One region of the Arthrobacter sp. NPDC055138 genome, then DNA from elsewhere that is predicted to be linked to it. Evidence: riboswitches for the same ligand, from Rfam matches in the RefSeq annotation. Region 1 holds a riboswitch; each other region holds the start of a gene.

Region 1 (3,992 bases):
GACGGCGTTGGACGCATCCGCGTTCAGGGTGCCCCAGGTTTCATATCCCAGGACAACCTCGGGCAGATAGCCGCCGGCCTCCAGCTCCAGCGCACCTACTGGCATCCTGCGCAGGACGCCATCCGTCGCCTGATCCACCAGTTCCTGCGGTTGCACGATCGTCACGCTGCGTTCTACCTGCTTGCCTAGTCGTCCGAGCCCTTGGCGGCGCGGAAACCGGCCTCCAAGTCGGCGATGATGTCGTTGACGTTCTCGATGCCCACGGAGAGCCGGACCAGTCCGTCGGTCACGCCGGCGGTCAGCCGTTCCTCGGCCGAAAGCTGGGCGTGGGTGGTCGACGCCGGGTGGATCACCAGCGAGCGCACGTCGCCGAGGTTGGCCACATGCGAATGCAGTTCAAGGCCGTCCACAAAACGCTTGCCGGCCTCGATCCCGCCCTTGATCTCGAACGACACGATGGCGCCCGTGCCCTTCGGACCGTATTTGCGGCCGCGGTCGTACCAGGGGCTCGACGGCAGGCCGAGGTACGCGACGGAAGCAACGTCGTCGTGCGCCTCGAGGAATTCCGCGACCTTCTGTGCATTGGCCACGTGGCGCTCCACCCGCAGGCTCAGCGTCTCCAGCCCCTGGGCGATCAGGAAGGCGTTGAACGGGGAGACCGCGGACCCCAGGTCGCGCAGCAGCTGGACGCGGGCCTTGAGGATGTAGGCGAGATTGGCGCCAAGCGCACTTCCGACGCCCAGGTCACGGGCAAAGACCAGCCCGTTGTAGGTCTCGTCCGGGGTGTTGAAGCCCGGGAACTTTTCCGGATCGGCAGCGAAGTCGAAGGTGCCGGCGTCCACGATCACGCCGCCGATGGCCGTCCCGTGGCCGCCCAAGTACTTGGTGGCCGAGTGCAGCACGATGTCTGCGCCCCACTCGATCGGGCGGATCAAGTACGGGGTGGCCAGCGTGTTGTCCACGATCAGCGGCACGCCATTCTCATGGGCGATGCTGCTGACCGCTTCCAGGTCCAGTACATCTTGGCGCGGGTTGGAGACCACCTCGCCGAAGAACGCCTTGGTGTTCGGCTGCACTGCGTCGCGCCACTGCTGCAGGTTGTCCGGATCCTCGACGAACGTCACCTCGATGCCGAACTTGGGCAGCGTGGTGCGCAGCAGGTTGTACGTGCCCCCGTACAGGCTGGGGCTGGCCACAATATGGTCGCCGGCCTCGGCCAAGTTCAGGATGGAGAACGTGGATGCGGCCTGGCCCGAGGCCAACAGCAGCGCACCGACACCGCCTTCCAGACTGGCGACCCGGGCCTCAACGGCCTCGCTGGTCGGGTTGCCGATCCGCGTGTAAATGGGCGCCAACTCGGACAGGGCAAAGCGGTCCGCGGCGCTCTGGGCGCTGGGGAACACGAACGAGGTGGTCTGATAGATCGGCAGTGCACGGGCGCCGGTGGCGGCATCCGGCTCCTGGCCGGCGTGGATCTGACGGGTTTCAAAGGACCAGTCTGCATTGGACATGGTGCAACTCCTTCATGGGAAGGGGTCATCCGGGATCCGGCCGTGCCGGCATGTCTATCCCGGGTGTGACCCGCGCTTGCGCACCGCCTGATGGCGGCTGCCTGGTCTTCACCCGGGGCACCCCACCGCGGTTGGAGGGTTGCCGGCCAGCAAACCGGGGTTTCACGCTGGCACTCATGACCTGCGTCCAGTCTCAGCGGAGAGCCCGCCCGGCCGCAACAATGTGACACCTTATGACCGCCCGCAGCGGCGCTTATTCCGCCCCAATCTGGTGGTGTGAGCACCTGCCAGACATGGATCTTCGAGCCACATCCGGCCGGATACTGGTGACTTAGGTCACCCTAAGTCGAGAGAGGGTTCACAAAGTGCCAAGATATGGCTATGCGCTTCGACCACGTTTCTTATGCTGTTGAGCCCGACGGTCTGGCTGCCACCTCAGAGCGGATCTCCAAAGCTCTGGGTATTGACGCAGTCAAGGGCGGGGTGCACCCCCGCTTCGGCACCCGCAATATGATCTTCCCGCTGACCGACCACCATTACCTGGAAGTGGTGGAGGTCCTGGCCCACCCCGCGTCCGACAAAGCCCCCTTCGGGCAGGCCGTGCGTGCCCGCTCCGAAGCCGGCGGCGGCTGGATGGGCTGGTGCGTGGAAGTGGACGATCTAACCCCGTTCGAAGAGCGGTTGGGCCGCCATGCGGTTCCCGGAAACCGCAAGTTCCCGGACGGCCAGGAATTGACCTGGCAGCAGATCGGCATCAAGGGCCTGATCGCCGACCCGCAGGTTCCCTACATGCTGCGCTGGGATGACGGCACCGAGGCGCTTCACCCGTCCAACGCCCGCCCGGCATCCGTCAAGCTGATCGGCCTGACCATTGCCGGTTCCTCGGATCGCGTGGCGGACTGGCTGGGCACCCCGGTGGATGACCTGCTCGACGACGTCAAGGTTGCGTGGACCGCGCCGAACGGCACGCCGGGCATCATGTCGGTCCGCTTCGAAACCGCGAACGGCATCGTCGAACTCTAAGTTTCCGGTCTCGTCCGGCCCGGTGCACGGCTCGCTTTTTTACGCAGGGCTCCCGTTCCGGCCTCTTGCTCCCACCCACGGTGGCGCAAGAGGCCGGAACGGGAGCCTTTTGCCTGTCCCCGGCAAGCATCCTCTCGGCTGGCCGTTAGGTACGCCGGCTTAGGTACCGATGCCGATGGCTGGACCCACCAGCGCGTAGCCGACGAAACCGGCGATATCCAAAAGTGCGTGCGCGACCACCAGGGGCATTACCCGCTTGACCTTCGTATAGACGTAGCCGAACACCAGGCCCATCAGGAAGTTCCCGATACCCGGGCCGATCCCCTGGTACAAGTGGTAGGTCCCGCGCAGGGCGGCGCTGACGAAGATCGAGGTCCAGATCCCCCAGCCGAACTTGGCGAATCGATCGAAAAGGTAGCCCACCATGACCACTTCTTCGAGAATGGCGTGGCGCAGGGCTGAAAGCACCAGTACCGGCACGGTCCACCAGTATTCGTCCAGGGCCGCGGGCACAATTGCGGTGGTGATTCCCAGCGCCCGGCCGGCGGCGTAGACCGCCAACGTGCCGGCACCCATCACCAGGGCCAGCAGGAAGCCCAGGCCGAAGTCCACCCGGGGCCGGGAGAAGGTGAAGCCGATCGACCGGAAGGCCGATTGGCCGGGCGAGGTCATCAGGAGCAGCACCAGTGCCACCGGCACCAGTGCAAAGCAGATGCCGAGCATCTGGTACACGAAATCGAAGATTTCCCGCGAGTTCAGTACCGGATTCAGCGTGGTGGTTTGCGAGGCCAGCGGCGCGCGGGTCATTTTCTCCAGCAGGTTCACCACGGCGTAGACCGCCGACTGCCCCAGCGAAACCCCGAGCACAATGAGCACTTCCGCCCGGTAGTAACTCAGCGTGCGCGGTGCGCTCGCGGTGATGGCCTTCTGCTTGTCCATAGCCACTATCTTGCCAAGTGAACCGGGGCTGGCGGCGACCGGAATCAATCCATGTCCCGCGCTCCCCCGCACGTCGCAACGGTTTCGCCTGCGGCGCCGGCGCACGCGACACTCCTTGGGCTACAAGTCCAACAGCAGGCGCTTGCCCTTGCAGCGGGAGACGCAGATCATCATGGTGTCTCCCGCCTCCCGTTCGGCTTCGGAAAGCAGCGTGTCGCGGTGGTCAATTTCGCCGCCCAGCACGGGCGTTTCACAGGTGCCGCAGATTCCCTCGCGGCAGGAATTCAGCGGACTGAGCCCGGCCGCTTCGAGGGCCTGCAGGATTGACTCGTCAGAACCCACCGGGACCTCCGTCCCGTCGGCGAGCTCGACCACGAAGGCCGACTCGCCGCCTTCAGGAGCTTCCGGGGCTTCGGCGGCGGCGAAGCGCTCACAGTGGAAACGTCCGGGATCCTCCCAACCGTCGGCAATCGACTGAATGACATTGAGCAGCGGCCCGGGACCGCAGGCATAGACGTG
Region 2 (3,992 bases), on a different contig from region 1:
GTCGAGTCGTTCGACCATGACGACGCCCGGCCCGTAACCGGCGACATTGTTATCCTCGCGGTGCCCTACCCCGCCCTGTCCGACATCGTCCGCAGCCGCGGCGACCAGTTGGCGGGAAAGGTGGTCGTCGACATCACCAACCCGCTGAACTTTGAAACCTTCGACTCGCTCACCGTGCCGTCCGACAGTTCGGCCGCAGCCGAACTCAGCGCCTCGCTGCCGGATTCGCGCGTGGTCAAGGCCTTCAACACCACCTTCGCCGCCACGCTGTCCTCCGGCACCGTCGGCGGCCTGCCCACCACCGTGCTTATGGCCGGGGATGATGCCGCGGCCAAGTCCCAGCTGGCCGAGGTGGTCACCGCCGCCGGGCTGAACGCCATCGATGCCGGCGCACTGTCCCGGGCCCGGGAACTCGAGGCCCTGGGATTCCTGCAGATCTCCCTGGCCGCCGCCGAGAAGCTCCCGTGGACCGGAGGCTTCGGCGTCGTCGCCTGACCGCCTAATAGCCCGGCGCTAGCGCCGTCCCGACCGCCTGGCAGCAATAGCCATTCCGGCCAGCACGCCGGCGGCGATCAGCAGCAGCACGGACACCACGATTAGCGGGGGCATGATGTCCAGCCCCATGATGGACGGCATCACCGTCAGGCTGACCGCGAAGAGAGCGACGACGGCAGCAGCGAGCCCGAGGGCAACGGCACGGGGATTGGATCCTTCCACGCCCTCCACTCTATCGGCGCTTCGCTCCGGCTTTGTGACGCCGGCCGGCGCCCGTCGAATAAGGCCACGGGCCCTCCCGGTGGGATAATTTCGCCCATGGCTCCAGCAATCGCATACCAAGGTGAACCCGGCTCGAACTCGCACATGGCGTGCCTTGAGGTCCGGCCCGGCTGGGACGCGGTGCCATGCGCCAGCTTTGAAGACGCCTTCGCCGCCGTCACCAGCGGCGAGGCCGAACTGGCCATGATCCCCATTGACAACTCGATCGCCGGCCGCGTGGCGGACATCCATGCCCTGCTGCCCCGGACCACGCTGCAGATCGTGGAGGAATTCTTCCTGCCCATCCGCTTCAGCCTGCTCGGCATTCCCGGGGCCACGGTGGAACAGGCCCGTGAAGTGCACAGCCACATCCATGCCCTGGGACAGTGCCGCAAGCTGATCCGCCGTTTGGGGCTAACGCCGGTCATTGCCGGCGATACCGCCGGGTCGGCCCGTGAAGTTGCCGAGTGGAACGATCCCACCAAGGTCTCGCTCGCGCCGCCGATGGCCGCGGAGCTGTACGGCCTGCAAGTCTTCGCCGAGAAAGTGGAAGACGATCCAACGAACACCACCCGGTTTGTGGTGCTGGCCGACCGGCGGCCCGTCCCCCGCCGCGAGGAGCTGCCCGGTCCCGCGGTGACCAGCTTTGTTTTCCGGGTGCGCAACGTTCCCTCGGCGCTGTACAAGGCCCTCGGCGGGTTCGCGACCAACGGCATCAACATGACCCGGCTGGAGAGCTACATGGTGGGCGGCGAATTCGCGGCCACCATGTTCATGGTGGACGTCGAAGGCCATCCGGAGGACCAGCCAATGGTCCATGCCTTCGAGGAACTCGAATTCTTCACCACCGAAATCCGGATTCTGGGCGTCTATCCCGCCCACCCGTTCCGGTTGAACCGCGGCGCGGAACAGCCGGCAGGCACCTAGGCAAGGGAAGCGCGTGCCACCGAGTGGCACGCGCGGCGCCGGACAGAGTTCTTAACGAACTGTTACCCGCGTTTGACCGAGGCCACGTCCCGCTTTACCTTGGAAATGAATCACGAGCGCCAACTTCACAGCCCTGGCTGGTTGGCCGGCAACCCTCTACCGTAGCGGGGTGCTCCAGGTGATGATTCGGCCCGCCGGGTTTGTCGGCAGGCAAGTACGCGTATCCTCCGGCAGCAGCGGATGCGCCTGAGCTTCAAGGATGGCCATGTCCCTGCACAACGACTTGACCCCGAACACCCTCCGCTCCGCCTTCGGGCGCTTTCCCTCCGGAATCGCAGCGCTCTGCGCCGTCATCGACGGTCAGCCGCAAGGCATCGTCGCTTCCTCCTTCACCGTGGGCGTTTCACTGGAGCCGCCGCTGGTGATGTTCGCCGTCCAGAACACCTCGCGGACCTGGCCGCTGCTCCGCCAGGCCGGCCGGATCGGCGTGTCGGTGCTGAGCACGGAGCACGACGGCGTCTGCCGCCAGATTGCTTCCAAGAGCGGCGACCGCTTCGCCGGGCTGAGCCTGCACCGCACCGACCGGGACGCGCTTTTCCTCAACGAGGCAGCGCTGTGGCTGGATTGCTCGGTGCATCAGGAGTTCCCGGCCGGTGACCACCAGGTGGTGCTGCTGGAGGTACACGCGCTGAGCACGCACGACGGCGCGCACGAACCGCTGGTCTTCCACGACTCCTCGTTCCGCCGGCTGGTACAGCCCGCGTTCGTCTAGGGCAGCGGGCGTCCCCGCGCCGCCACCCACAGCGCGTACCATTCCTGCCGGGTCATTGCCGCGCCGATCTCCTCGGCCTGGCCGCAGGCCCTGATCCGCTCCGGGTTGCTGGTACCGACGACCGGCCGGATCCGGGCAGGATGGCGCAGCAGCCAGCCCAGCACCACGGCTTCCTGCGTGCAGCCCTTGTCCCGGGCCAGCTCGGAGACCAAGGCTGCCGTCGCGCGATCCGCTGCCGCACCACCGCCGCCGGGGCCGTCAACTGTGCCGGCGGCCCGTTCCGCCGGCCGGCCGCTGTAGCGGCCCCGCGCCAGCGAGCCCCAGGCCTGCAACTCCACCGCGTGGGCAGCACAGTACTCCAGGGTGCCGTGCGGGAAGCCGACGGCGGCGCCTTCCGGGTGGTTGACCAGCACGCCGGATTCAAGCCAGTCCCGCCGGTACAGGCTCATTTCCAACTGGTTGACGGCGAGCGGCTCGTCGAGCGCGGCCTGCAGCCACCTCATCTGCTCGCCGGACATGTTCGAGACGCCTAGGCGGCGGACCTTCCCGGCCAGCCGGAGGCGGCTGAACGCCTCGGCAATCTCCTCGGCCGGGGCCAGCGGATCCGGCCGGTGGATCAGCAGCGTGTCCAGGTGGTCGGTGTGCAGGCGGCGCAGGCTTTCCTCGGTACCGGCCACGATGGCCGCGCGGGATGAGTCGTACTGGCCCACCAGTCCGGGAACCGGCAGTCGGATGCCGCATTTGCTCTGCAGCTGGATGGTTTCCCGGAGTTCCGGTCGCTCGGCCAGCACCCGGCCGAACGCAGCCTCCGCCTTGCCGTGGGCGTAAATGTCCGCGTGGTCGAAGATCCTGATGCCGATGTCCAGTGCCGCCTCCACGGCCGTGTGGGCGGCGGCGACGTCGGCGGCCTCCAGCGGGCCGCTCCCCCAGCCACCGCCCAAACCCATGCTGCCGAAGATCAGGCGGGATCCGGCGTCGTCCATTGATATGTCCCTTCGCTGGGCAGGCTTCCAGCGTACGACAGCGGCTCGCCGAAATCGGGGGTTGTGCCGCCTCGCGGACGGCAGTACGGTAACTCTCGCGGGGCCGGATAGCGTCCCCAGGCAACCAGTATTAGGCCGCCTGCGCCACCCGCGCCGCCAGGAAGTTAACCATGGCAGTTCCTCCCAGCCCGGACCGGGGCCCTCACCAGCCGTCCGGTCCCTCAACAGCCCGGGAGTCCGCGCGCGCGGACCAGGACCGGGCCCAACTCCCGGACGGCGCTGCCGCTGCACAGCCCCGGATTACGGTGGTGTTCCTGGGGCTGATGCTCACCGTGCTGCTGGCAGCGCTGGACCAGACCATCGTGGCGACGGCGCTGCCCACCATCGTCGGGGACCTGAACGGGCTGGAGCACATCTCCTGGGTGATCACCGCCTACATTCTGGCCGCCACCATCGGGCTGCCGATCTACGGCAAGCTCGGCGACCTGTTCGGACGCAAGAGCATCTTCATCTTTGCGATCGCGGTGTTCCTGGGCGGCTCGATGCTCTCCGGC
Region 3 (3,992 bases), on a different contig from region 1:
CCGAGGACGACTGGCATACCGTTTCCGTTGACGGCGAGCCGCGGCTGGCGGTCCAACTGGCGCCCGACCACACTCCGCCTGAGTGGCCCGACGGCGCGCCACAGCAGATCCATCTGGACCTCTACATCGATGACCTGGCCGAGGCCCATGAACTGGCCACGTCGCTCGGCGCCAAGCTGCTCAAACCCGCCGACGACGCCGCGGCCGCGTCCGGATTCCAGGTCTACGCGGACCCCGCCGGCCACCCGTTCTGCTTCTGCTGGGGCGCCGGATAACCACGCCCGGCGCTGAACTGGTCGCTGCGCTGCGTTAGTGCGGACTTGAGCGGTTCCCGGGCCGCCGGCCGCGGGACGAGTTAGCGAAGGTACCGGTAGCGGGAACTCATGGGTAGGGTGGCGCCATGGCACACCAGAATGATCCCGAAGTCGTCAGCCGCCTGCTGAGCACGCCCGGCCGCTGGGCCGTCGTCGGCCTGTCCACCAACCCGCACCGGGTTGCCATGCGCATCTCCAGGTACCTGATGGACCAGCTGGACATGGAGGTGGTCCCGGTCAACCTGCAGGGCGACGACGTCCACGGCCTGACCGGCTACCGAAAGCTTGCGGACATTCCTGGTCAGATCGACGTGGTGGACTGCTTCGTCAACTCCCAGAAAGTCGGCCCGGTGGTGGACCAGGCCATTGAAGTCGGCGCGAAAGCCGTCTGGCTTCAGCTGGGCGTCGTCGACGAAGCCGCCGCGGAACGGGCCAAGGCGGCCGGGCTCGACGTCGTGATGGACACCTGCCCGGCCATCGAAGCCCCGCGTCTGGGCCTCTAGCCAGTCAGCGGCCCGCCTTGCCCGCCACCTAGGCTGAGACGTTCAGCGCTGTTGCATCACTCGTACATTGCGATGAAGCGGCCAACCACCCCGCCGGCCCGGAGCTTGTCGATGGCGCCCGGGATGTCGGCGTGCGTGATGTGGTTCATCGGCGGGTTCAGCTGGCCGGTCTTCATCAGTTCGTAGATGCCCGCTAAGTCCTCCTTGGTGCCGGACTTTGAGCCCCTGATGGTGAGCTGGTTGATGATGATCGGGTAGGTGTTGATGGTGGATTCGAGCCGTCCCATGCCCACTTGGACCAGGGTGCCGAACTCGCCGAGGGTCTCGATGGCGGCCGAAGTGGTGGTGCCGAAACCGGCGTAGTCGACGATCAGCTCCAGGTTCTTGTCCTTGAACTCCTCAATCGAGGAGGCGACGCCGGCCAGGCCGATCTCATCGGCCAGTTTCTGCGTCTCGGGGTTGACCTCGGCTCCGTAGACCTCTGCGCCGGACAGCGCCGCGGAGCGCGCGCCAATGTAGCCCAGCCCGCCCAGACCAATGACGCCGACTTTCATGCCTTTCTTGGCCCCGCCGACGGCCATGATCGCGTGGTAGGCGGTCAGGCCGGCATCGGTCGCCATCGCGCCGAGGTCGAACGGCACCTCGTCGGGCAGAGCCACCAGGTTGTCATCGGTCGCGCGAAGCTTGGCGGCAAAGCCACCGTCCCACTTGCCGTAGCCGAGTGCGTCCCCGTCCGACATCACCGGGGAGAGGCCCACCCGGTCGCCCACCTTCCAGCGGCCCATGCCGTCGCCGACCTCGCTGATCACCCCGGCGGACTCATGCCCCATGGTGCGGGGCAGCCCGTGCTGGAACAGCGCCATCCAACCCGGATCATCGAGCGTGGTGACGTCCGAGTGGCAGACACCGGACGCCTTGACGTCCACCACCACCTCGCCGGGGCCGGCGCGCGGCTCCTCCACCTCGTTGAGCTCCAGCGGCTTGTTCGTCCCGGTAAATTGCCATGCCTTCATGATTCGAACCTCCCTGAGCGGCGGGACGGTGTGCGTCCCGGACCGGCAGATATTGGTGGCGCAACTTCACCCTAGTCCCGTCGTGGAAAGGCCCACAGGGGGCGGCGGACTGGAGCGCATCTTCGGCCCGGAATTCATCCGGACGGCCCGGCGCTGCGGGGTACCGGCTGGGAGCGGAACGATCCACCGGAAGGCGGGGCCGCCGTCGTCGGATGGGGGTATCCGTAACATTCGGCAGTGGAACGTCATGGCCCGTCACATGCTTCACAGCGCCGGATGGCGCCCGGCAGACTTTTCCCCAAGATCAAGAGTCCCAACGACAAGCTCTGGCTGGTTGGGCGGCAACCCTCTTCCGTAGCGGGGTGCCCCAGATGAGGATCCGGCCGCGCACAGATCGGTGCCCGGCAAGTACGGCCCCCGCCAGGCTGCGTCGCCGACCGTGATGGTCGCTGCGCGGTGCGGCAGGCGGGAGCCCCTGCACGAGGAGGCGCCATGACCGCCGTCGTCATTGAAGAAAACCAGCAGACCCGCCGTTCCTCTTGGAGCGGACACGCCAGCCGCGAAGAACTCGCCCACTGGCAGCAGATCGCCGAGGGCGTGGCCGCCGTGCTGAGCACGGACGTGCTGGAGCGGGACCGGCGCAATGCGGACCCGCAGGCCGAAGTGGAGCTGCTGCGCAGTTCCGGCCTGTTCAACCTGATCATCCCCAGCGAGTGGGGCGGCGAGGGCGGCCACTGGGAAAGCGCGCTGCACGCCGTGCGCATCCTGGCCCGCACCGATGCGTCGATCGCGCAGATCCTGGCCTACCACTACGCAAACCTCGGTGCCGTGGTCTTCTACGGCAACGCGCAGGTCCAGGAACGCCTGCTCCGCCGCTCCGCCCAGGGCCGCTGGTCCTGGGGCGACTCGGTCAATCCGGTGGACCCGAACCTGGAACTGGTGCCCGACGGCGACGGCTACCGGCTGGACGGTGTCAAGCACTTCTCCACCGGCGCATCCGTGGGCGACGCGATCCTGGTCAACGCCGCGATCACCTCCGGTCCGGATCAGGGCAAGTTCCTGGCCCTGGCCTTGGAACATGACCGCGCCGGAATCTCCTTCCTCGGCGACTGGGACGCGCTGGGCCAGCGCCTCTCCGCGAGCGGCTCCGTCAAGTACGACGGCGTGCTGGTCACCTCCGCTGACATCATCGGCGAGGTGGGGGAGGAGCCCTTCTCCAGCCTGGTGACGCCGTATATCCAGCTGGCGTTCGGCAACCTCTACCTGGGCATCGCGCAGGGTGCGCTGGAACGCGGCCGCCAAATCACCCTGGCGCGCAAGAACTCCTGGTTCCTCAGCAACGCAGAAACCTACGCTCAGGATCCGCTGACCCAGCGGGTCTATGGGGAACTGTCGTCCCGGGTGGCTGCCGTGGAGGCCTTGGCAGACCGGACGAACGAACGCTTCGACGCCACCATCGCCGTCGGCGGGGAGCTGACGGCCGAAGCACGCGCTGGCATCGAGATCGAGATCGCCCGGCTCAAGGTGGTCTCCACCGAGGTGGGCGTGGAAGTGGCCAACCGCATCTTCGAGGTGACCGGCTCTTCCTCCGCGAAAACCGCGGTGGGACTGGACATCTTCTGGCGCAATGTCCGCACCCACACCCTGCATGACCCCGTGGACTACAAGAAGGTCGAGGTCGGCGCCCACTTCCTACTGGGCGACATCCAGCCGATCTCGCTCTATACCTGATCCGCCCCGCATTCCCATCCGTCCCACCTCGGCCGTGCACGGCGGAGACCTCCAGGAGCACCACCATGACCGAAACCCTTGACCACGCAACAACGTCCGGCCACTCGACGCCGGCCTTCGCAGCGGCGGTCGCCAAGTACCGTCCGATCTTCCAGCGCATTACCGCAGGAGCGTTGGACCGCGAACTGGACCGCGAGTTGCCGTTTGAGCAGATCGGCTGGCTGAAGGACGCCGGCTTTGGTGCCGCCCGGATTCCCGCCGAACTCGGCGGCGACGGGCTGGACTGGGAAGAGTTCACCGAACTGTTGATCGAGCTGGCCGCCGCGGACAGCAACATTCCTCAGGCGCTGCGCTCGCACATAGCGCTGGTGGAGGAGAACCTGTACCACCACGGCCGCGGCGGGGACCGCAGCGGTTGGCTGCAGCGCTTC

Evidence for each region. A riboswitch is a leader RNA that binds a small molecule or an ion and turns the genes downstream of it on or off. The one in region 1 is predicted to bind S-adenosylmethionine.
Region 2: another riboswitch for S-adenosylmethionine. It lies ahead of ACWF5H_RS03435 (flavin reductase family protein); the one in region 1 lies ahead of ACWF5H_RS15685 (bifunctional o-acetylhomoserine/o-acetylserine sulfhydrylase).
Region 3: another riboswitch for S-adenosylmethionine. It lies ahead of ACWF5H_RS10795 (acyl-CoA dehydrogenase family protein); the one in region 1 lies ahead of ACWF5H_RS15685 (bifunctional o-acetylhomoserine/o-acetylserine sulfhydrylase).

The regions. Positions count from the first base shown of each region.
Region 1 is NZ_JBSGTH010000006.1:155,816-159,807, forward strand. It holds gene metX (homoserine O-acetyltransferase MetX) at 1-105, opposite strand, end outside; gene ACWF5H_RS15685 (bifunctional o-acetylhomoserine/o-acetylserine sulfhydrylase) at 186-1,511, opposite strand; SAM riboswitch class IV at 1,579-1,693, opposite strand; gene ACWF5H_RS15690 (VOC family protein) at 1,887-2,534, shown strand; gene ACWF5H_RS15695 (CPBP family intramembrane glutamic endopeptidase) at 2,694-3,473, opposite strand; gene ACWF5H_RS15700 (PDR/VanB family oxidoreductase) at 3,594-3,992, opposite strand, start outside.
Region 2 is NZ_JBSGTH010000001.1:712,399-716,390, reverse strand. It holds gene ACWF5H_RS03450 (NADPH-dependent F420 reductase) at 1-495, shown strand, start outside; gene ACWF5H_RS03445 (hypothetical protein) at 514-717, opposite strand; gene ACWF5H_RS03440 (prephenate dehydratase) at 814-1,683, shown strand; SAM riboswitch class IV at 1,792-1,906, shown strand; gene ACWF5H_RS03435 (flavin reductase family protein) at 1,949-2,455, shown strand; gene ACWF5H_RS03430 (aldo/keto reductase) at 2,452-3,438, opposite strand; gene ACWF5H_RS03425 (DHA2 family efflux MFS transporter permease subunit) at 3,609-3,992, shown strand, end outside.
Region 3 is NZ_JBSGTH010000004.1:21,617-25,608, forward strand. It holds gene ACWF5H_RS10780 (VOC family protein) at 1-275, shown strand, start outside; gene ACWF5H_RS10785 (CoA-binding protein) at 401-817, shown strand; gene ACWF5H_RS10790 (zinc-binding dehydrogenase) at 874-1,830, opposite strand; SAM riboswitch class IV at 2,133-2,247, shown strand; gene ACWF5H_RS10795 (acyl-CoA dehydrogenase family protein) at 2,323-3,561, shown strand; gene ACWF5H_RS10800 (acyl-CoA dehydrogenase family protein) at 3,627-3,992, shown strand, end outside.